2 linked regions of the Ammoniphilus sp. CFH 90114 genome follow. The protein of the gene in region 1 binds, or shares a complex with, the protein of each later gene. Links are inferred from orthologs where the notes say so. Each region holds a gene or a part of one and is shown on either strand. Other genes may lie near its edges.

Region 1 (11,419 bases):
CGGTCTTTTGATCTAGCACCGGTATTTGGGTTTTCATTTGTCATACTCCGTTTACCTTCAATTTTTTTCCTTTTCCTACAATAAATATTATATTCCTCATTACTTCACTCTAGCAATCATTAGTATTCTCCATAATTCGACATGAGTACAGACGAACAAAGCATTCTGGGCCATTAACCCAAAATGCTTTTCTTATTTAAAACGAAAAAAACTGCCCATCTCTGAGCAGTTATGTTCCCTCCCTCATCGGTATCGCTTATGACTATCCACAATCATTTTCGCTCGTTTATCTGCTTTCTTTTCGTGTACAACGAAGACTGCATGTATGGCTCCTGGAAACCAAAAAAACAGCGTCAAGACCAAATTTAATATGGCCTGAAATGGTTTTCCACATAGTAATACAGCTACCGGAGGAAGAACAAGAGCAATGAGATACATCATCCATGATCACTCCCCTTCCTTTCATATTAGTATGTATTACGGATGAGGGTTGTTCCATGTTTCAACCAGATGGGCCCAATTTATCATTAATTAGAAAGTTAACAATTGACATAAAACATTCATTACTTTATCATCACAATAATTACTTTTTACTTTAAGGATGAGGCTAGTGCTAGATCAACATGCAACATTTCATTATCTACGCCGCAAGATCTTTTTACTTCTTGCTGCCTTAACGCTGTTTGTCATTGGTGTTATACTCTCCACTCTACTTGGACCTGAACATATCCGTTTACTAGATGCTGTCTGGATGGTAGAGGTTACGCGAATGGCCAACCCTCTGCTCATCTCCTCTATCTTTGCTGTGGTTTTCAATACCGCTCAGTCATTACCCCATTATTTGGGTTTGTTTTTGTTCTGTGAAGTCATCTCAACCTCGATCAAGCGTCGTTGGCTGGCTGTTGTTGTCCCCTTACTCTTCCTATTGATTACTCATAGTCTGTTATTTCTATACTTCCCTAATGACTTTTATTATAGCGGTTCAGCTGTGCTGCTCATTCTGGGAATTATAGCTGTTAATCAAATAGGTAGAGAGTTGCCTGGTATTGGGTGGAAGATTCTTATTTTATTTCAATATCTACTAGCTATTGAATGGTTAGATATGGTGAAATGGCTGACAAGCTTTGGGTTTGGTACCCGTCGGATCTCCCTTAGAATTAAACAGTTAGCTGAAGCTTATGGAGTAGACTCGGGACTAAGCCTCTTCTCACTCTTGCTGTTTTTTGTTCTCCTCTTGTCTGCAGGGATTACCTGTCTTCTCATTCGCATGATGAAGCATACAGAACAAGAGAAACTAAGGGTCCAACAGGTTAAGTTAAAGATGGCTCAAGCTCGTTCAGGTCAAGAGGTTCTTTTCCTTGTTCATGATCTTAAAACCCCTCTCACCTCTATTAGAGGGCTTAACTCTCTTGTTCAGTTGAGGGCCCCGGACAAAAAGGTCGAAACCTATTCCGAGAAGATCGAACAGTCAATCGCTCATATGAACAGTATGATTTCAGAGATTCTATTTGAAGAGAAGAGAACACTCGTCAGTGTACACGAAATCATTGATACGGTTCGTTCTACCCGATCCGGAGGATCACTAGGCTCTTTTGATGTCGATGTAAAAGGGGAGATGCCTCTCCTCTACGTCAACAAAACTCGAATCGTTCGCACCCTTATTAATTTACTAAATAACTCTTTTGAATCGACAGTAGATGTTCCTAATAGGAAAGTCGGGCTGCTTGTGGAGCGCTCAAGGAATGAAGTTCATTTTTCCATTTTTGATAATGGAAAAGGAATCTCTCAAGAACATATCAAAAAAATCTGGGATCTAGGCTTCTCTACCAAGGATTCAGCCGGTGCGGGCCTCGCTTTCGTAAGACAGGTCATTGAAGGCCACCAAGGAAAACTTACGGTTCGAAGTACAGAAGGGGAAACGGTGGTTACCGTCATCCTACCTAAGGGGGAAGCTCATGACGAAAATACTCATTGTGGATGATGATCCAATGATTCGCTATACCTTACAAGAAATATGTGAGTTTGCGGGCTTCGACTCCCTAGCTTTAGAAAATGGAAAAGAGGCTTGTGAACGGTTTAATGAAGACGAATTCGAAGTGGTTTTAGTAGACTACTATATGCCGGAGATGGATGGTCTTGAGACTGTAAGAGCCTTGAGAGAGATGAGCGAGCAGGTACCGATTCTTGTCTTGACCGTCGATGAACGCGAAGAAACCGTTCAAGGTTTCTTTGAAGCAGGCGCCACCGACTTTTCGCTAAAACCGGTTCGAGCCCCTGATTTGATTTCACGTTTGAACCTGCATCTTGAGCTTTCCTCCATGAAGCGCCACCAACAGAATAAGCGTCGCGAGGTATGGGTTACCAAGGGAATTAGCGAAAATACGATGAACCTGATCGTCCAGTTTCTCAAGGAACAAACTCAGCCCGTAACGATTGAGGAAATTACAGAAGGGGTTGGTTTAGCCTATCCGACCGTCCATCGCTACATCGCCCAATTAATGGACGAAGAAGCCGTGGAAGTAATTCCTCATTATCGTAAGGTGGGGCGACCTAAAAATCAATATTTGTGGAAAACAGCAAAAAGCTAAGCCCATCGGCTTAGCTTTCATTCATGCAAGGAGCTACCTCTCATACCTAACCTTACCACCTACAATCGTCATCACGACTTTCGTAGAAAGCAGCTCATCAGGGTGGGACGTAAAGATGTCCTTCGAATACACCGTCATATCCGCCCACTTCCCTCTTGTGATCGTTCCTTTCACCGTCTCCTCATTGGTAGCGTAAGCACCACCCACCGTAAACAGTGTCACAGCCTCCTCAATCGTTAACTTCTCGCTCGGGTTCCAGCCTGGATGGTCTTCACCTGGGGCCTTACGGGTCACCGCTGCGTGAAGGCCTAGTAGAGGGTCTAGCGGCTCGACAGGAGCATCCGATCCTCCTGCACAGATGATCCCAGCTTCCATCATCGTCTTCCACACATAAGAATAATGAGCCCTTTCTTCTCCCAAACGATCATATAGCCATGGGAAATCCCCTGGTACAAAACGAGGTTGAAGGTCAGCCATTCGGCTTGGGTGCTTTAATCGCTCCAACAAATCGGGTCGTATTACGGAAGTATGAATCAGTCGATCACGATACGCAACAGGCGCGAACTGATCGAGTCCATCAAGTGTTATTTCTAATGCCTTATCACCAATGACATGGACAGCAATCGGCATTTGGTGCTCCCTCGCCCCACGAATAATTTCGGTTAAAGCCTCAGGATCATGGACAGGATAACCTACCATGTTGGGGTCATCTTGATATGGAACAGACATATAAGCGGTTCTTCGCCCTAGTGCACCATCCGCAAAAATCTTTAGCGCACCTATCTGTAAATAGGGGCTTCCATACCCTGTGTACATTCCTGCTTCCTTCAATGCTTTCAAGTAAGGATAATAGATAAGGAGATTCGTCCTTAATCCGACTCCCTCTTGATGAATAAGCTCATCATATATTCGGTAAGTCTGCTCAAAACCACCTAAGTAACGTAGATCCTCTGTATGCACACTAGTTAATCCTAGCTCTAAGGACAGCTCCATGGCTTGTTTAACAGCCTGCTTTAATTGGTCATAACTTGTTTCTGGGATGTATTTTCTAATTAATTGTGACGCCGTCTCTAAAAACAAGCCCGTCGGTTTACCTGTTTGCGAGTCCACCACAATCTCTCCACCGGAAGGCACCTCTATGCCTGGATGATAATGACTGATCTCTAAAGCCCTATGGTTTACTAGAAAAGCATGACCACAAACGCGTGTCAAGAAAAGAGGACGTCCCAAGGAAGCGGCATCTAATTCTTCTATGGTTGGCAAACCACTTCCATCCTTAAAAAGATTCTCATCCCAGCCCCTGCCTATCACCCACTCATCAAGAGGAGTTTGTTCAGCCTTTTGTCTAACGGAAGCCAACAGTTCAGCTTTTGACCCAAACCCGGACAGGTCCAAGTGAAGCAGCTTCAAGCCAATACTAGAAATATGCAAGTGACTATCAATCAAACCGGGCGTAACCGGGTGATTAAGCAAGTCGATGGTTACGGCATTAGGACTTCCCCACTGAAGCAGCATGTCCTTTGTACTGCCAAGGTCAATAATGCGCTCATCCCTCACAACTACAGCTTCGACTAAAGGAAGATTCGGATCTTGCGTATAAATTTTTCCGTTTATAAAAATGGTTACAGCCACCTTCTATCCCTCGCTTCCATTATTTATAAAGATGACAGGCTACTTGATAGTCCTCACTCACATACTCTAATTCAGGTCTTACACTCTTGCATACTTCCAGCACTTTTGGACAGCGAGGAGCAAAGGCACATCCAGCGGGAGGGTTGGCTGGTGATGGCACATCCCCACTCAAGATGATTCGCTCCTTCTTTTCCAACGGATTGGCTACCGGCACAGCCGATAATAAAGCTTGCGTATAAGGATGAAGCGGTTCTGAATACATGTTTTCAGTCGGTCCCATTTCCACCATACGACCCAAATACATGACGCCTACGCGGTTGCTAATATGTCGGACGACGGAGAGATCATGAGAAATAAAGATATAGGTCAATTCAAATTGCTCTTGCAGATCCTGGAGTAAATTCAAAATTTGCGACTGAATGGAAACATCAAGCGCGGATACCGGCTCATCAGCGATAATCAGCTTAGGCCGCAAGACGAGTGAACGGGCAATCCCAATCCGTTGACGCTGACCTCCGGAGAATTCATGAGGATATCGCTCCGCTTGCTCTGGGCGCAATCCGCAAACCTGCAAGATTTGGTAGACCTTTTCTTCCACATTCTCCTTCGTTGCAAGATGATGCGCCAGTAGCGGTTCTGCGATAATATCCTTTATTTTCAAACGAGGATTCAAGGAAGCAAATGGGTCTTGAAAAACCATTTGTATTTCCTTGCGCATCCGCCTCATTTCTTCCCTAGAAAGCAACCTGAGGTCCTTGCCTTCAAACAGGATTTGTCCTTCTGTTGGCTCCAAGAGGCGAAGAATGGTGCGCCCTGCCGTTGACTTCCCGCATCCTGATTCCCCTACGATTCCCAGCGTTTCCCCGCGCTTCACATGAAAGGAGACATCATCGACGGCCTTGACATAACCCGTCACCTTATTCAATAGGCCCCCGCGAAGTTCAAAATACTTTTTTAAATGATTAACTTCCAGTAGCGTGGAGCTCTGCATCGGATTTTCCCTCCTTCTCATACAACCAACAACGGCACTGATGGCCTTCTTCTACATACACGAGGCTTGGTGGAGCCGTCTTGCACTTGTCGACGGCCTCCGAGCAGCGTGGATAGAAACGACAGCCTTGAGGCATCTGCGTAAGGGCTGGAACTTGACCAGGGATCGGAGTCAATCTCTCCTTCTTTTGATCTAGTTGAGGGATCGACTGCATCAATCCTCGTGTATAAGGATGTTTAGGACGAGTAAATAAGCTGACCACATCCGTTTCTTCCACCACCTGCCCGGCATACATCACAAGAACTCGATCACACATTTCGGCCACTACGCCTAGGTCGTGCGTGATCAAGAGAATCGATGTCCCCGTTTCTTCCTTCATTCTGCGAATCAGATCCAGAATTTGAGCTTGTATGGTCACGTCGAGCGCGGTTGTAGGTTCATCCGCAATCACAAGCTTCGGCTGGCATAATAAGGCCATTGCAATCATAATCCGCTGTCTCATCCCACCGGAGAGTTGATGCGGATAATCTTTCATGATCTCCTTCGGCCTTGGAATGCCCACTTTCACTAACATCTCTATAGCAAGAGCCTCAGCTTCTTTCTTGCTCATCTTTCGATGTAATAAAACCGCTTCCGCCAGCTGTCTGCCAATCGTAAAAACGGGATTCAAAGAGGTCATAGGCTCCTGAAATATCATCGATATTTCATTTCCGCGCAGATTACGAATTTCTTTATCGGACATTTTCAGTACATTCTTCTGATCAAAGGCAATATCGCCTTCTACAGTACATGTTGGCTCGCCTGGCAGAAGACGCATGATAGAAAGGGAGGTAATCGATTTTCCACATCCTGATTCTCCCACTAGTCCTAGAGTTTCTCCTTCACGCAGATGAAAAGAAATGCCGGACACCGCTGTAACTGAACTTTCTTCTGTACGAAAGGAAATTTTCAAGTCATTGACTTCAAGCAGCTTCTTCATTCTTTCCACCTCTAATCCTTAATTCTTGTATCCAGCGCATCCCTTACCGCATCTCCCAGCAAGTTAAAGGCCAAGCATGTAATTAATATGGCTAAACCCGGGAAGATGGCAATATGAGGCGAGGTCGTCATATACTGTCGTCCAGCGCTGAGCATGGTGCCCCATTCTGGCGTCGGTGGTTGAGCTCCCATTCCAAGAAAGGATAGAGAAGCAGCAATTAAGATTGCTGTACCAATCCGCATGGTGAAGTAAACCATCACGATAGATAAGGTACCAGGAAAGATATGTTTCCAAATAATCGAGCGATCACGAATTCCCATTGCGCGTGCCGCTTCGATGTATGTCATATTTTTCAAAGATAACGTATTTCCTCTGACAATCCTTGTGAAAATAGGAATGGTAAAGATTCCTACCGCGATAATAACGTTCGTCATCCCAGGTCCAAGAAGAGCAATGATTGCAATTGCTAACAGGATTCCTGGAAAAGCAAACAACACGTCGCATGCCCGCATTACCATGGAATCATACCATCCTCCATAATAGCCCGCACTTAGACCAAAGAACGTTCCAATGACAGCTCCGCCTAATACAGACAAAAGCCCAACCGCCATCGAGATTCGAATCCCATGGAGCAGACGGCTAAATACGTCTCGGCCAAACTCATCCGTCCCTGCCCAATGCTCTACCGTAGGGGATAATAAAATTTTATCGTAATCAGGCTCTGTCGGATCATAAGGGGCAATGAATGGCCCAACGACAGCAAGGATCATCAATGATAGAACAATGAACAACGAGATCATGCCAATACGTTGCTTAGAAAACCTCCTCATGAAGCGACGCATAGGAGATTCCTTCGATGTCCCTCCTATGGAAGGAGAGTTTATCGGTGCATCGGTCGTCATCTCTACTTGAGACATACCCCTCACTCCTTTAACTTTGCAGGCGAATTTGTGGGTTTAAGACGGCATAAACCACATCAACCAAGAGATTAATAAGTAAGAACTGTAAGGCGAAGAGCAACATTTCGGCTTGTATGACCGGGTAATCTCGGAACTGAACCGCTTCGATCAGCAGTCTCCCCAACCCCGGCCAAGAGAAGACCGCTTCCGTTACTACAGCTCCTCCTAATAGAAACCCAAACTGTAGTCCTGTCATCGTAACCACAGGGATCAAGGCATTCCGAAGAGCATGCGACCAAACCACAAGCCTTTCTCTTGCCCCTTTCGCTCTTGCTGTTCGAACGTAATCCTCGCGAAGCGCTTCAACCAAACTAGATCGGGTGAACCGGGCAATGACCGCCGCGACCCCAGACCCTAAGGTGATAGCAGGAAGAACCACATGCCAAAAGGAGCCTGTTCCTCCTGTAGGGAACCATCCTAACCTCACGCTAAATACTTCAATTAACATGAGACCTAGCCAAAAGGAGGGAATCGAAATCCCAGTCACGGCTGCAAACATCGTCACTTGATCCTGCCACTTCCCTCTTTTGGTAGCTCCAATCACTCCAATTAAAACACCGGCAAAAACGGCCCATACCATACTATAAAAGGTCAGTTTCATCGTCGGCCAGAATCGTTCGGCAATCATATCTACAATAGGTTCCTGTGTTCGATAGGAATCACCGAAATCCCCTTTCAAGGCACCCGTAAGAAAGTTCCAGTATTGTTCATAAAGCGGCTTATCCAGCCCAAGCTTGATTCTCGTATTCTCCACATCTTGGTACGTGGCCTCTGTTCCAGCAACCATTCTTGCAGGATCTCCAGGAAGCATATGCAAAAACATAAAAGTGATAAAGGATACAATCAGCAAAATAGGAATCATCCCAAAGAGCCGCCTGCATATGTAAATAAACATATTCCTCCTCCTTTATTAGAAAAGAAGAGGTTCAAGATCTCGCTTGAACCCCTGCTTGTACTATTTGAATTCAACACCCTTAACATCTAACTGAGTTCCTGGCATAACGAAGGCTCCGTCAATATTGGCTCTCTTTCCGAGGACGTTATCCACCGCAAACATGAACAACCAAGGTGCATCTTCTACAATCGTTTTCTGAGCTTCCGCATAAGCGGCTAAACGCTCTTGTTCGTTGTTAGAGGATAGACCCAGCGCAATGTTCTTTTCTACTTCTTCGTTCGTGTAGTACCCGACGTTATAACCAGCAGGAGGGAAATTGTCCTTTGTCAACAACGGTCGCACTCCCCAATCAATTTCACCCGTAGAAGGTGACCATCCTGTTGCATAAGAAAGCATTTTACTGTCCTTCGCCTCTACATACATTTGGTTAGATAGCGTACCTTCTTCCATCGGCTGAACATTAGCATTGACTCCGATTTGCTTCCATTGCTGCTGAATAAATTCTGCTATTTTAATTTTTTCGGTAGAATTGTCTACCCAAATCGTTGTTTCAAATCCATTCGGATGTCCCGCTTCGGCAAGCAATTGCTTTGCCTTTTCTAAGTTGAAATCATACATTTGTTGCTTTTGGAAGCCCCATATCATAGGAGATACAACGGATTGAGCTGGGGAAGCAAACCCTCTCATAACCACCTTTACTAAAGCCTCTTTATCCACAGCATAGTTAAGCGCTTGGCGTACTAATTTATCATCAAACGGTTCCTTCGTGACGTTAAAAGCTACATATCTACTAAATAAAGACGGTGACTTCTCGACGATGATATTGTTGTCCCCTTTAACCGCTTCTGTTTGCTCTGGTGGCAACGGATAAACAAAATGAGCTTCTCCCGTTTTTAGCATGGCTACTCTTGAAGCCGCTTCTGGAACCGGCTTGAATACAATGCGATCTACCTTAGCTGCGTTGGCTGCGTCCCAGTATCCGTCAAACTTCTCAACGATTGTATGTTGAGCATCTTTCCACTCTACAAATTTGTATCGACCTGTACCTACGGGTGCACGATTAAGTCCCTTGTTATTTTCTGCGATGGCCTTTGGTGAAATCATCGCAGCAGATGGATGGGCAAAGGTTTGAACAATAGCAGCGAAGGGCTTGTTCAAAATGACCTTTGCAGTATATTCATCTACCACTTCAACCGATTCAACAGCAGCAAATAAAGAGGCCCGCTTCAAGCGATTTTCTGGATTTTTTAATCTATCAATATTAGCCTTCACAGCTTCAGCATTAAAATCCGTGCCATCATGGAACTTAATGCCCTTCTTTAATTTAAATGTAAGTGACTTCGCATCTTCCCCCATCTCTGGCATGGATTCTGCTAGTACTGGATGCATCTTCATATCTCTATCAAAATCTAATAGACCTTCATACATCGTTTTAGTAATAGAATAAGAGACGTTTTCCTGAGAGTCCTGTGGATCCATCGTGGTCGGATTGGCATCTTGTGCAACAATAAACTCACTTGGTTTAGCTGGACTAGCTGTTTCTGTCCCCCCTGTTGAGGTGTTTGCAACCGGTTCCGTTTTGGAACATCCCACTAGAAATACACTTGTTGCAACGAAACAGGCCAGAGTTCGTTTGACCCACTTGTTCTTTATCATTCATTTTCCCCCTTCTCTTAATTTTGTAATAATTATATAAATTGTTAGCGATATCATAAACAGATAAAAAAGATAAAAAAAGATAAAAAGAGATTAGAAGACAAAACTCATCGGTTTTGTCCCCTAACCTCTAGTAAATGAACTACTCTTGCCCAGCAGCTCCAATGACCTTCGCTTGCTTAGCTTCCTCAGGCAGAACGATACTATCTACCTGGTTAAAGTCAGTATACGTGCCGCTCATTTTCATTTCCATTCTTTCTATCGGTTGATTTGGCATCTCAGCAAGCTCTAGGTCCATCTGCATGGAAAGCTTAGTCGGAAGCTTCGTCTCCAGATCAAACCACATGAATCCCGACATTCTCAATTCTTCTAATCCGGTTTCTTCCATCATGGCAGCTGGCATCTCTTGACCCGAGAACAAGTTGCCAGCAAGACTCAACATTTCCTGCATCGAAGTAAACCTTCCTTGCAAGGATACCTTTTGCATCTCTTTTCCATCGATAACCTCGGTTCCTAAGTCACGATAGAAGACATATTTGTTATTCATTTGTTGGTTGTAAGCTACGCTATTTTTTTGCATCTCCATCATTTGATCAAAAGTAAACGGGAGTTCGCTGCCCATCTTCATCCATTCTTCTTGGTTGGTTTCAGGATTCAGCATCTTCATATACATGCCGTCCTTGACGAAGTATTGCTCCATCTTCATTTCCGTTTCCCCTGTAGTAAGAGGCTGCGGCAGCTTGGAGTTGGAGACGATTCGGAAACCCTGGTCCTTCTTGAATTCCATCTCCATCTTCATTGTCATGTTGAGTGTGTTCATCGGAGGTGCTTCAGGAAGTCCTTGGCTGAGAACCATATTCATATCTTGAGTCATATTCGCTTTAAAAGAGTCTTGTTTATCCATCACTTCGGATGACTTGATGACCCATTCGTGGGCTGTTGGATCACTCACTAAAGCCTTCTGAATCGCTGCCTTCGCTTCATCTAATGTAACCATGTCGTGCGCAAACGAAATGCCATAATCATTTTTTAGGACTTCTGGGTTTGTTCCGAGGATTTTCGCAATAATAATATAGGCTTCATTGGCTTTTAGTGAATTTTCTAATCGAACTGTTCCATCTCCGTATCCATAAATGACTTTACGCTCCTTCATGACACGAATGGCATGAGCATAAGGAGAATCTGTGGACACATCTTGAGGAAGAACGGCATTTTGATCCTGTAAAGGTAATTGAAGTTGATCAACAATAGTATGTATGAAAGCTCCTCTAGTAACGATGTCTTGTTCTGTAGAGTTTGCCGATACACTTCCTGATCCTATGAATGTCCCTGCTAGTAGAGTCGTTGATAGGGATAAAGCAAGTAATCTTCTTTTCATAAAAAAAGCCTCCCGTCGTTTAGTCTTTATGTTATACGGAAGATTTTAGGAAAAGTTTCCTTTTTAACTGCAAATATCCACCCCCGGAATGCAAATATCCCCTCCCATTTTGCAAATATAGTAAAGGAGTTCCCCTCTCTACCTCGAATTGATAAATATCACCCTAAAAGGAGGTTTATAGATGATTAAAAAACGAAGAAAATACCCATTAAAACTTAAAAAAGCACATGCTCTGCTTCGACGACTCCATCCTTTGCACCCGACTAGACTAGAGATCGAAGAGGATTTGAAAAAAAACCACGCGGGCTTCCGAGGAGAAAAAGAATTAGATTATCATCTAG
Region 2 (11,441 bases), on another replicon or contig:
CTCCTTTTCTCTTCGGCTGATACGTTCTCGATTTTTAAGGAGAGGGGAGCCTATTTACCAACATTTCCTCCGATACTCGGCGTTGATTGTATTCATGGGAGTTCTACTGAGTGTGAGTTCCATGTTCGAAGCTTTTGTTTCTCCCCAGATCATGAAGCAAATTGTCAGCCATGTTATGAAATGATAGAGTCTTGCCCATGAGCAAATTTCATATTTGACTTCTTTTACGTGCCTCTTCTATAATGGATGAAGTGATAACCGAGTACTTGTGGCCGGATAGGACGACAAATAGACAATGGCGTTCAAGTTGTGGGGAGGAATAGACGTGGAAGAAAGAATAGACCGGATTAAACAACAATTGCATTCACATGGATATAAACTGACACCCCAGCGGGAAGCCACGGTCAAAGTTTTATTGGAGAATGAGGAAGATCATCTTAGTGCAGAAGATGTGTATTTGCTTGTTAAGGAGAAGGCCCCTGAAATTGGCCTCGCTACCGTCTATCGAACATTGGAATTATTGAGCGAGCTTAAAGTCATTCATAAAATAAATTTTGGAGATGGTGTAGCGAGATACGAGTTCCGAGCAGAGAACCAGGCACACCACCATCACCATCTTATATGCGTACAATGCGGTACAGTGGATGAAATTGAAGATGATCTGCTCGATGAGGTTGAAGAAATTGTAGAAAGAGACTTTAACTTTAGAATTACAGATCACCGCTTAACTTTCCATGGGGTATGTCATCGCTGCCAAGGTGAAGCGGAATAGAAATGTGAAGGGAATCGCCTAGCGATTCTTTTTTTGTTTCTAATATGTATAATTCGCCCATAATAGGAATAAAAATGAATCAATCTTGTCCGAAAGGAATTGGGCGGTGGGTTATGTTTATATCTTTTCGAAGATTATTTGAAGGAGTCAGACTGATTATCATCTTTGTCGTAACGACGTTTATCTTTTTTAGTGTAATATCCTTTTTCTCGGATGTAATAAAACCAAGCAATCCTTATAGGAAGCCAGAAGGAAGGGCGGTGAAGGTGATGAAAGTGGAAGATCACCTGTATCCCAGAACAGAATATGGAGCGATTGAAAGGCTCAAATTATTCTATTGGTACGGAGAATGAGAAAATCCGAAGGTCATGCAGGAAAATAAAAGAGGGAAGTGGAATACTTCTATTAGAAAATGTTGCACTTATGCAGATAAAGAATGCGAGACATCTAACAAATTCTAATCTGCCAATAAAGGAGAACCGCAATGGAAACATGGTTGAATCAGTTTATGACCTACCTGCAAACAGAGAAAGGACTTGCTAAGAATTCGATAGACTCTTATCGCAGAGATCTTCTTCTCTACGTTGACTTCCTGGAATCCAAACATGTTTTCGACCTGAAAAAAGTAAAGGAAGACGATCTGACTCAGTTTCTTTATTACCTAAAAGAGAAGGGTCGAGCTGCCTCTACTATCTCTCGGCACTTGGCATCCATTCGATCCTTTTATTCATATTTGCTAAGAGAACAAGTTTTATATAGAGATCCTACTATTCATCTTGAATCGCCGAAGGTAGAGAAGAAGCTACCTAAGATTTTAACCGTAAACGAGGTTGAACGATTAATGAGCTCGCCTGATCTTCATGATCCGGCAGGATTAAGAGATAAAGCAATGCTTGAACTTCTCTATGCTTCAGGAGCTAAGGTGTCTGAGATGTTAGCCGTTGATCTGGAAGAGGTTAATCTAGAACTTGGCTATGTCAAGTGTACGAACAAGAATCGCGAGAGAATTATTCCTCTTGGGAAATATGCCATTGATACACTAGGGAGTTATTTACTAAAGGGAAGACCTGGATTTATTAAGGATAAGGATGAACAAGCGTTATTCCTGAATCAACAAGGAAAGAGACTGTCTAGACAAGGGTTTTGGAAGCTGATTAAGAAGTATGCCGACAAGGCGAATATTAGTAAGGACATTACGCCTCATACGTTAAGACACTCCTTTGCTGCTCATCTCCTAGAGAATGGAGCAGATTTAAGGTCGGTCCAAGAAATGCTGGGTCATGCCGATATCTCCACTACACAAATCTATACACAAATTACCAAGCCGAGGCTTCGGGAAGTCTATTCAAAGGCACACCCAAGGGCTTGAATATTTCGCTCTTCGGAAGAGACCTAGGTGTGGGTCAATCGTTTCGATTCCGAGCGTTTTTTTGTCTGCCTGGACAAGAACATTTATAATGTTCTTTTTCGGTAAAATGTGAATGAGTTGGGGAAAATGAAAAAAGTAAATATGATTTGTTCAGGGGGTAAAACAGATTGTTTAGTCGTATTTTTTTAATTGTATTAGATAGCGTTGGCATTGGCGAGTTGCCTGATGCTGATCAGTTCGGGGATAAAGGTTCTCATACGTTAGGTCATATTGCTGAAAAGATGAATGGACTAAAAGTTCCTAATATGCAAGCATTGGGACTAGGAAACATCGAACCGCTTCTAGGAATTGAAGCCCTGGCGGCGCCACAAGCGCACTACGGCAAGATGGCTGAAGTATCAGTAGGCAAGGATACGAGCACGGGGCATTGGGAGCTCATGGGCCTCAAGGTATCTACTCCTTTTCATACATACCCAAATGGATTTCCAGCAAAATTGATTGAGGCCTTTTCTAAGCGAATTGGTCGTGGTGTATTAGGAAACAAGCCTGCTTCAGGTACAGAGATCATTGAAGAATTAGGAGAGGAGCATGTAAACACAGGGGATGTCATTGTGTATACATCAGCCGACTCGGTCTTTCAAATTGCTGCCCATGAAGAAGTCGTTCCTCTAGACGAGCTTTATAAAATTTGTGAAGTGGCTAGAGAGCTTACAATGGAAGATAGCGATTTTCCTGTATTAAGAGTCATTGCTCGTCCCTTCGTAGGTCAAGCTGGTCAATTCAAACGAACAGCCAACCGCCGAGATTATTCGTTAAAGCCACCAGGAAAGACCGTGATGAACAGCCTACTCGAAGCCGGGTATGATTCCATTGCCATAGGTAAAATCTCAGATATCTATGCGGGTGAAGGAGTTAGCGATTCTGTAAAGACCAAGGACAATATGGATGGTGTGAATAAACTGCTTGAGGTAATGGAGAGGGATTTTAAAGGTCTTGCTTTCTTAAACCTAGTTGACTTTGATGCCTTGTTCGGACATCGCCGAGACCCTCTGGGTTACGGACAAGCACTTGTTGAGTTTGATGAGCGACTGCCAGAAATTCTAGGGAAGTTAAAAGAGAACGACTTACTCATTCTCACCGCGGACCATGGCAATGATCCTGTGCATCCGGGAACGGATCATACAAGGGAATATGTTCCCATCCTTTGTGTTCATCCTGGAATGACCCAAGGAGAGAATTTGGGTATTCGTGAGACCTTTGCTGATATTGGTGCTACAGTAGCAGAAAACTTTGGCATTACGAAGCCGGAAATTGGTAATAGTTTTCTTAAGAACCTAGGAGGATTATAAGATGCAAACTATAGAGCAAATTCAGGAGACAAAAGAATATATTCTTGCCCAACTTCATGAGGCTCCAGAGATCGGACTTATTCTCGGGTCGGGTCTCGGCGTACTTGCTGATGAAATTGAAAATCCTATTGCGATCCCTTATCATGAGATCCCTCATTTCCCCACCTCCACCGTGGAAGGACATAAGGGGCAACTGGTTATTGGACAGTTGAACGGAAAGCTGGTCGTGGCCATGCAAGGTAGATTCCATTATTACGAGGGGTATTCTCTAGATACGGTGACTTTTCCTGTACGGGTTATGGCGGCGATAGGGGTTCAGAAAATCTTAGTTACAAATGCCGCAGGTGGAATCAATACGAGCTTTGAACCTGGGGAACTGATGCTTATTGAAGATCACATCAATATGACAGGTAGAAATCCGCTGATCGGTCCACATGACTCGAGGTTGGGCGTACGATTCCCAGATATGTCAGAGGCCTACTCTAAAGAGCTTGTTCAATTAGCTGAACAAGTAGCGAAAGAGCAAGGGATTGAAGTGAAAAAAGGAATATATGCAGGGTTAACGGGACCTAGCTATGAAACCCCGGCTGAGATTCGGATGTTGCGTATGCTTGGTGCAGATGCTGTGGGAATGTCTACGGTGCCGGAAGTCATAGTGGCGCGCCATAGCGGGATGAAGGTTTTGGGAATATCTTGCATAAGCAATATGGCTGCAGGAATATTGCCTCAGCCGCTTACTCATGAAGAGGTAATGGAAACCGCAGAAAAAGCCAAAGAAAAATTTTTAGGGTTAGTAAAAGGAATTGTGAAAGAATTATAGCGTAGATAATTCCTGCGAATATCGAAGAATATTGCCAATAATGTTAATGAAAACGTGCACTTCTAGCTCTGAGGTGCACGTTTTTTATCTCGATCGTAAAGTTCTAAGATTCAGAGAACTAATATTTATTCGTGTGACATCGCTTACATTCAGATGAAACAAAAGTTTTGTTTTTTGATATTAAGTAAAAATACAGTTATATGAATTTATATAAAATCAGGATTGGTTCTATTTATTTTTTTTACGAAATGCGTAGAAATTATTGAAGAAAATGATATAATCGTATTTATGCGCGGGGGCCCTCAAAACGTTAAGGATAACAGTGGAGAAATAATGATGAAAAAACTAGATCGTTTAGACTTTGAAATCTTGCAGTTGTTACAAGAGGATGGACGCCGTTCCTATACGGAAATGGCTCAATTGCTAGAGGTGAGCGAAGGGACAATACGAGCTCGCATTAACAAGATGCAGGAAGAAGAAGTGTTTGAATTTATCATCCATACCAATCCGAATAAAGTAGGGTTAAACGTTCAGGCCATTATTGGAATTAAGACACAATTAGGACTGCAAGAACGAGTAGCCGTTCAATTAAGAGATTTTCCTTCTGTACGTTTTATCGGAGCTTTCTCAGGACGCAATGATCTGATTATTCAAGCTTACTTCCGTTCGAATGACGAGTTGGTTTTATTCGTAAACCATGACCTCTCCAAGATTGAGGGTATCATTTCTGCCGATGTATCCATCGAGTTAAAACAGTACAAGGATTCTTTCTCTTTTATCAGACCGGATGATTGTGACGACTAGTTACCCGATTTGATGCGAGATGAAGTATAAACACAAACAAAAATCATTAGGGGGTACTCACAACATGAAGAAACAGACGTTGGTTAAGTTAATGTCTACAGCTATGGTTTCAAGCCTAGTGTTGACAGCATGTGGAGGCGGAAGCACAGCTCAGCCATCCACTGACAAGCCCGCAGATCAAGGTGCGACAGAAGAGAATAAGGCACCTCAAGTATTGCGTCTAAACATCAACAGCGAACCTCCTACGCTCGATCCAGGTCTTGCTGAAGATAGTACTTCCGGAACATTAATTCGCCAAATGTTTGAGGGTCTTACTCGTATTGGAGAAGATGAAAATCCTCATGAAGCAGCAGCTGAAAAAATTGAGGTTTCCGAAGACCTTAAGACTTACACTTTCACCATCCGTGAAAATGCAAAATGGTCTAACGGTGACCCTGTAACTGCTTATGACTTCGAATATGCGTGGGAGCGCGTCCTTGCTCCAGAAACAGCAGCAAACTATGCTTACCAGCTCTATGTAATTAAGAATGCGGAGAAATTTAACAAGGGCGAAATCAAGGATGTAAACGAAGTTGGAATTAAAGCTACTGATGAGAGAACATTGGTTGTAGAATTAGAGAATCCAACTCCTTACTTCCTAGAATTGACTGCTTTCTACACTTATATGCCTGTTAATAAGAATATTGTAGAGGCTAACAAAGATTGGGCGAATGATGCAACGGATAAGTATGTATCAAACGGTGCATTTAAATTAGATAAGTGGGAACATAACAATATTGCTGAAATCGTGAAGAATGATCAATATTGGGATGCTGATAAAGTTCAACTTGACCGTATTACTTTTGCTATGATTGAAGATCATGCTACAGCATTCAACATGTTTGAGAATGGGGAATTGGATTGGGCTGGTGCACCAACATCTGACCTGCCAACTGATGCGATTCCGACACTTAAGGACCAAGGTAGATTAAATATCTATCCAATTGCAGGAACTTACTGGTATAAATTCCAAACGGAAAAACCACCATTTAACAATGTTAAGATGCGTAAAGCTTTTGCTTATGCAATGGACCGTCAAACCATCATTGACAACGTTACGCAGGCAGATCAAATCCCTGCAATGGGTGCGGTTCCTCCAACCATGGGACTTAAGAATGAAGGCTACTTCAAGGATAACGACTTAGAAACTGCTAAGAAATTATTTGATGAAGGACTTCAAGAGCTCGGGATGACCAAGGAAGAATTGGACGTTACACTAAGCTACAACACAAGTGAAAGTCACCAAAAAATAGCTCAAGCTATCCAAGACCAATGGAAGAAAGCATTTGGTATTGACGTGAAACTTGAAAATATGGAATGGAAAGTATATCTAGAAGAAATGCATAGCGGAAACTACCAAGTTGGACGTATGGGATGGTTGGGAGACTTTAATGATCCAATCAACTTCTTAGAACTTTACAAAGATAAGTACGGCGGAAACAACGATACCTTATGGGAAAATGCTGATTTCCAACGTTTACTAGGCGAATCTGCAGTTGAAGCTGATCCAGATAAGCGTAAGCAAATTCTAGCTCAAGCTGAACAAATTCTGATGGATGAAATGCCAATTGCACCAATCTATTTCTACACCAAATCTTATGTGAAGGATGACAAAGTAAAAGGCGTCCTTCTACATGGTTTGGGAGATGTAGACTATAAGTACGCTTATATTGAATAATCTAGACTGGTAATTCTTTAGTGTTGATCTAAGATGAATGAACATGATAGAGTAATTGAGCGAGTGTTCAGGATCCGCTTAGATCAACACGCAAATATAAAAGCCCCATTACAACAGCCTTACAAGGCGTACTACATCATGGTTAACATCTAAGTTGCGTGTTCAAGGTATATGTTGCTGAGTCTTATTTGGACTCGCCATATACCTTGATTACTATTTGGGGAAAAGCTGAAAAGTCGAATGTTGTCGAATTAACAGAAAGTTTTATGGGAGGTGTAATGGTGGCACGCTACTTATTAAGACGTTTAATATTTGTGTTTCTTTCTTTGTTCCTTATTATCAGCGCCACGTTCTTCTTAATGAAGGCAATACCTGGAGATCCTTTTACTTCAGAGAAGGCTGTTCCAAAAGAGATTTTGGAATCGATGATGGAGCATTATGGATTAAATGATCCTATACATGTGCAGTATGTGAAATATTTGGGATCCGTTGTAACATGGGAACTAGGTCCATCATTTAAATATAAGGCAAGAACAGTAAATGATATTATTAATGACGGTTTTCCCGTCTCCTTTACACTCGGTCTTTCGGCCTTATTTATTGCTATAAGTTTTGGATTGATATTGGGTGTGATTGCGGCTCTATACCACAATAAGTGGCAGGATTATACGGCTATGGTCATTGCCGTTCTAGGGATTTCTGTGCCTAGCTTTATCTTAGCTACGTTCTCTCAATATATATTTGCTATGAAATTGGGATGGTTCCCTGTTGCTAGATGGGGTTCGATTGAACAGATCGTATTGCCAGCTTTTGCTCTAGCAGCATTACCGATGGCCTTTATTGCTCGTTTGACTCGTTCCAATATGCTTGAAGTATTAGCTCAAGACTATATTAAAACAGCTAAAGCAAAAGGACTGACCAAATTTAAAACGACTTTTGTTCATGCATTGCGTAATGCTCTAATGCCTGTTATTACGTACTTAGGGCCTTTGTCCGCGAGTATCTTGACAGGGACGTTTGTTATCGAGAGAATTTTTGGTATCCCTGGTCTCGGAAGTCACTTCGTGACAAGTATAAGCAACCGTGACTATACGGTTATTATGGGTACAACCGTATTTTATAGTGTAATTCTATTATTTATGATTTTGTTGGTAGATATCCTCTACGGAATCATAGATCCTAGGATTAAACTCTCCGGAAAGGGGAAATAGATCATGTCACAACAAGTGAAATTAACGAAGGACTTGTTCCAACCGGTCCAAAAAGACTTAAACAAAGCAGAGGAAATCACGCGGCCAAGTCTTTCTTTCTGGAAAGATGCCTGGAGACGCTTAAAAGCTAATAAATTAGCCATGGTAGGTTTATGGATTTTGGTTTTCCTTGCCATTATGGCCACAGTTGGCCCTTCTATCAATGGTTATACCTACTATGATACGAACTTAAAACTTAAAAACTTAGCACCAAGTGCAGAATACTGGTTTGGTACAGACGACTTGGGACGCGATATGTTTACGCGAGTATGGTATGGTGCACGTATTTCTTTATTTATCGGGATTACTGCTGCTGTTATCGATTTAATTATTGGAATTATCTGGGGTGGTATTGCCGGCTTTAAGGGCGGTAAAGTGGACGATCTCATGATGCGTTTTGCCGACATTCTTAACGGACTTCCGTATTTGCTAGTTGTAATCATGCTAATGGTTGTAATGGAGCAAGGATTATTCACGATCATTGTAGCTATGACGATTACCGGATGGATTGGAATGGCCCGTATTGTAAGAGGTCAGATTCTTCAATTGAAAGAACTCGAATATGTTCTTGCCGCTCGTTCTCTAGGTGCAAGTGCATCTCGTATACTATTCAAACATTTGATTCCAAACGCAATGGGTCCCATTATTGTTACGATGACTCTAACGGTGCCAAGTGCGATATTTACCGAAGCATTCTTGAGCTTTTTGGGTCTAGGGGTACAAGCACCCATTGCAAGTTGGGGTACGATGGCAAGTGATGGTCTTGGAGCTCTTCGCTACTATCCATGGCGTTTATTTTTCCCAGCCATCTTTATCAGTATCACGATGTTAGCCTTTAACGTACTGGGTGATGGATTGCGTGATGCACTAGACCCTCGTCTACGTAAATAATCGGAGGTGAAATAAGGAAATGGAAAAAATCCTCGAAGTCAAAGACCTGCATGTGTCATTTAATACGTATGCAGGAGAAGTAAAGGCCGTTCGTGGCGTGAATTTTCACGTGGGCAAAGGGGAATCTGTCGCCATTGTAGGGGAATCTGGTTGTGGTAAATCCGTAACCTCCCAAACGATTATGAAATTGATCCCGATGCCTCCGGGTCAAATCAAGCAGGGTCAAATTCTCTTCCAAGGCGAAGATATCGTAAAGAAATCCGATAAAGAGATGGAAAAAGTCAGAGGAAAAGATATGGGGATGATCTTCCAGGATCCAATGACTTCCCTTAATCCAACGATGACGATTGGGCGACAAATTATGGAAGGCTTAGTTAAGCATCAAGGTCTCTCTAGAGCGGAAGCAAAAGAAAGAGCGATTGAAATGCTTCGCCTGGTTGGAATTCCTAATCCCGAGGCTCGTGTTGAGCAATACCCGCATGAGTTTAGCGGGGGAATGCGTCAGCGTGCGATGATCGCGATTGCGTTAGCTTGTCAGCCTAAATTATTGATAGCCGACGAACCGACAACAGCTTTAGACGTAACGATTCAAGCGCAGATCATGGATCTTATGAAGGACCTTCAAGAGAAAACAGGAACATCTATTATCTTGATTACTCACGATCTAGGGGTAGTAGCGGAAACCTGTGACCGTGTCGTCGTTATGTATGCAGGACAGGTCATTGAAACAGGTACAGTGAATGAAATCTTCTACTCTCCTAAACATCCGTATACAAAAGGCTTACTCAAATCAGTACCTCGCCTTGACTTGAAAAAGGATGAGGAACTTGTTCCGATCTTTGGAACTCCGCCAGATCTGTTAAACCCACCAACAGGGTGTGCGTTTGCTCCACGATGCGATTATGCTATGAAGGTTTGTACTCAGCTGGACCCTCAAATGGAGGATATGAGTAAAACCCATAAAGCTGCTTGCTGGTTGAACCATCCTATGGCTAAAGAAGTCAACCCTAGTGCGGTCGGGTCTGAGTAAGTAAAAATACAGATTGTCCCACTGTGGGCTAGAACACGCTTGTGAGAGTTACGCAAGCAGATGAAGGAGGGTGAAAAGCGATGTCAGTACAACTTCGTGAAGATAAACAAAAACAAAAGAATAGCGAAGTACTATTAGAAGTAAAGGGCTTAAAAAAGTTCTTTAATGCTGGTGATTCCGTTGTTAAAGCAGTAAACAACCTAGACTTTGTCATTCATCGCGGGGAGACCCTTGGTTTTGTTGGAGAATCCGGATGTGGTAAGTCAACAGCTGGTAGAACCATTCTTCGTTTGTACGATGCAACGGAAGGAGAAGTACTGTTTGAAGGGAAGGACATCCAAAAGCTATCCCCTAAGCAATTAAAGGAAATGCGTAAAGAGATCCAAATGATTTTCCAAGATCCGTATGCTTCCCTTAATCCTCGTATGACGGTGGGAGATATTATTGGTGAACCGATTGATATTCATGGATTAGCTACTGGAGAAAAACGCAAACAGCGTATCCAGGAACTTTTAAAATTAGTAGGTTTGAACCCTGAGCATATAAATCGTTTTCCTCACGAATTCAGTGGGGGTCAGCGTCAACGTATCGGAATTGCTCGTGCGCTTGCCGTTGAACCGAAGTTTATCATCTGTGATGAGCCCATTTCGGCCCTTGACGTATCTATTCAGGCTCAGGTGGTGAATCTGTTAAAAGAGCTTCAGAATAAAATGGGATTAACTTATTTATTTATTGCTCATGACTTATCCATGGTAAAACACATTAGTGATCGTGTTGCGGTTATGTATCTTGGTAAAATGGTAGAGTTGGCTGAGAGTGAGACTTTATATGCTGAACCACTTCATCCTTACTCTGAAGCTCTATTATCTGCTATTCCGATCCCAGACCCTGAGTTAGAGCGCAGTCGTGAGCGAATTGTGCTTCAGGGGGATGTACCGAGCCCAATGAATCCTCCATCTGGCTGTCATTTCCGAACTCGTTGTCCGAAAGTGATGGATATTTGTTCTAAGCAAGAACCAGAGTGGAAGGAAGTTAAGCCTGGTCATTTTACAGCTTGTCATATCTATAATGATAAATAATATAGAAAAGAAGAAAGTTCTGTTTTGCGGAACTTTCTTTTTTTTGTTCTCTTCCTTTGGTATATATATCCAGCAAAATGTCCAGACTAGAATTGAATTAGAGTTTATTCATTGAACGATTTTACTTTTGGAGGGAGATTATGCAAAAGAAGGTTGCGCTGTTGGTTGCTATGATGCTATGTTTACTACCCATTTCCAGCTTTGCACAGGAACCTGCCTTAGACTTGGCTCCTAATGCAAAATCTGCAATTTTAATTGAAGTAGATACGGGTACAATCATCTATGAGAAAAATTCAAATGAAAAACTACCGCCTGCAAGCATCACGAAGGTAATGACTATGTTACTTATCATGGAAGCGC

Evidence for each region.
Region 2: the proteins of EIZ39_RS20885 (region 1) and EIZ39_RS06745 are in contact, whole or in part, in a cryo-EM structure (PDB 8Z21), measured with the Escherichia coli proteins. The link is inferred for Ammoniphilus sp. CFH 90114 from one-to-one orthologs.

Annotation. Positions count from the first base shown.
Region 1 is NZ_SDLI01000011.1:94,980-106,398, forward strand. The notes cover bases 4,187-7,143. They hold EIZ39_RS20885 (ABC transporter ATP-binding protein), read right to left. Parts: upstream 6,191-7,143; coding sequence 5,183-6,190; downstream 4,187-5,182. Other genes in these bases: EIZ39_RS20875 (amidohydrolase), read right to left, coding at 4,187-4,220; EIZ39_RS20880 (ABC transporter ATP-binding protein), read right to left, coding at 4,240-5,211; EIZ39_RS20890 (ABC transporter permease subunit), read right to left, coding at 6,202-7,092; nikB (nickel ABC transporter permease), read right to left, coding at 7,121-7,143. Also shown: EIZ39_RS26840 (YwzD family small protein), read right to left, coding at 1-37; EIZ39_RS20860 (YqaE/Pmp3 family membrane protein), read right to left, coding at 244-441; EIZ39_RS20865 (sensor histidine kinase), read left to right, coding at 611-1,981; EIZ39_RS20870 (response regulator), read left to right, coding at 1,956-2,588; more of EIZ39_RS20875, read right to left, coding at 2,622-4,186; more of nikB, read right to left, coding at 7,144-8,044; EIZ39_RS20900 (glutathione ABC transporter substrate-binding protein), read right to left, coding at 8,105-9,700; EIZ39_RS20905 (DUF6612 family protein), read right to left, coding at 9,843-11,078; EIZ39_RS20910 (nuclease-related domain-containing protein), read left to right, coding at 11,260-11,419. UniProt on the Escherichia coli protein: Part of the ABC transporter complex OppABCDF involved in the uptake of oligopeptides and of the ABC transporter complex MppA-OppBCDF involved in the uptake of the cell wall murein tripeptide L-alanyl-gamma-D-glutamyl-meso-diaminopimelate.
Region 2 is NZ_SDLI01000002.1:400,586-412,026, forward strand. Bases 6,099-9,077 are described here. They hold EIZ39_RS06745 (ABC transporter permease), read left to right. Parts: upstream 6,099-7,112; coding sequence 7,113-8,042; downstream 8,043-9,077. Other genes in these bases: EIZ39_RS06740 (peptide ABC transporter substrate-binding protein), read left to right, coding at 6,099-6,831; EIZ39_RS06750 (ABC transporter permease), read left to right, coding at 8,046-8,972; EIZ39_RS06755 (ABC transporter ATP-binding protein), read left to right, coding at 8,992-9,077. Outside these bases: spoIIM (stage II sporulation protein M), read left to right, coding at 1-184; fur (ferric iron uptake transcriptional regulator), read left to right, coding at 326-772; EIZ39_RS06715 (DUF4227 family protein), read left to right, coding at 886-1,125; site-specific tyrosine recombinase XerD, read left to right, coding at 1,257-2,141; deoB (phosphopentomutase), read left to right, coding at 2,309-3,490; EIZ39_RS06730 (purine-nucleoside phosphorylase), read left to right, coding at 3,492-4,310; EIZ39_RS06735 (Lrp/AsnC family transcriptional regulator), read left to right, coding at 4,647-5,114; more of EIZ39_RS06740, read left to right, coding at 5,179-6,098; more of EIZ39_RS06755, read left to right, coding at 9,078-10,002; EIZ39_RS06760 (ABC transporter ATP-binding protein), read left to right, coding at 10,083-11,081; EIZ39_RS06765 (D-alanyl-D-alanine carboxypeptidase family protein), read left to right, coding at 11,222-11,441. UniProt on the Escherichia coli protein: Part of the ABC transporter complex OppABCDF involved in the uptake of oligopeptides and of the ABC transporter complex MppA-OppBCDF involved in the uptake of the cell wall murein tripeptide L-alanyl-gamma-D-glutamyl-meso-diaminopimelate.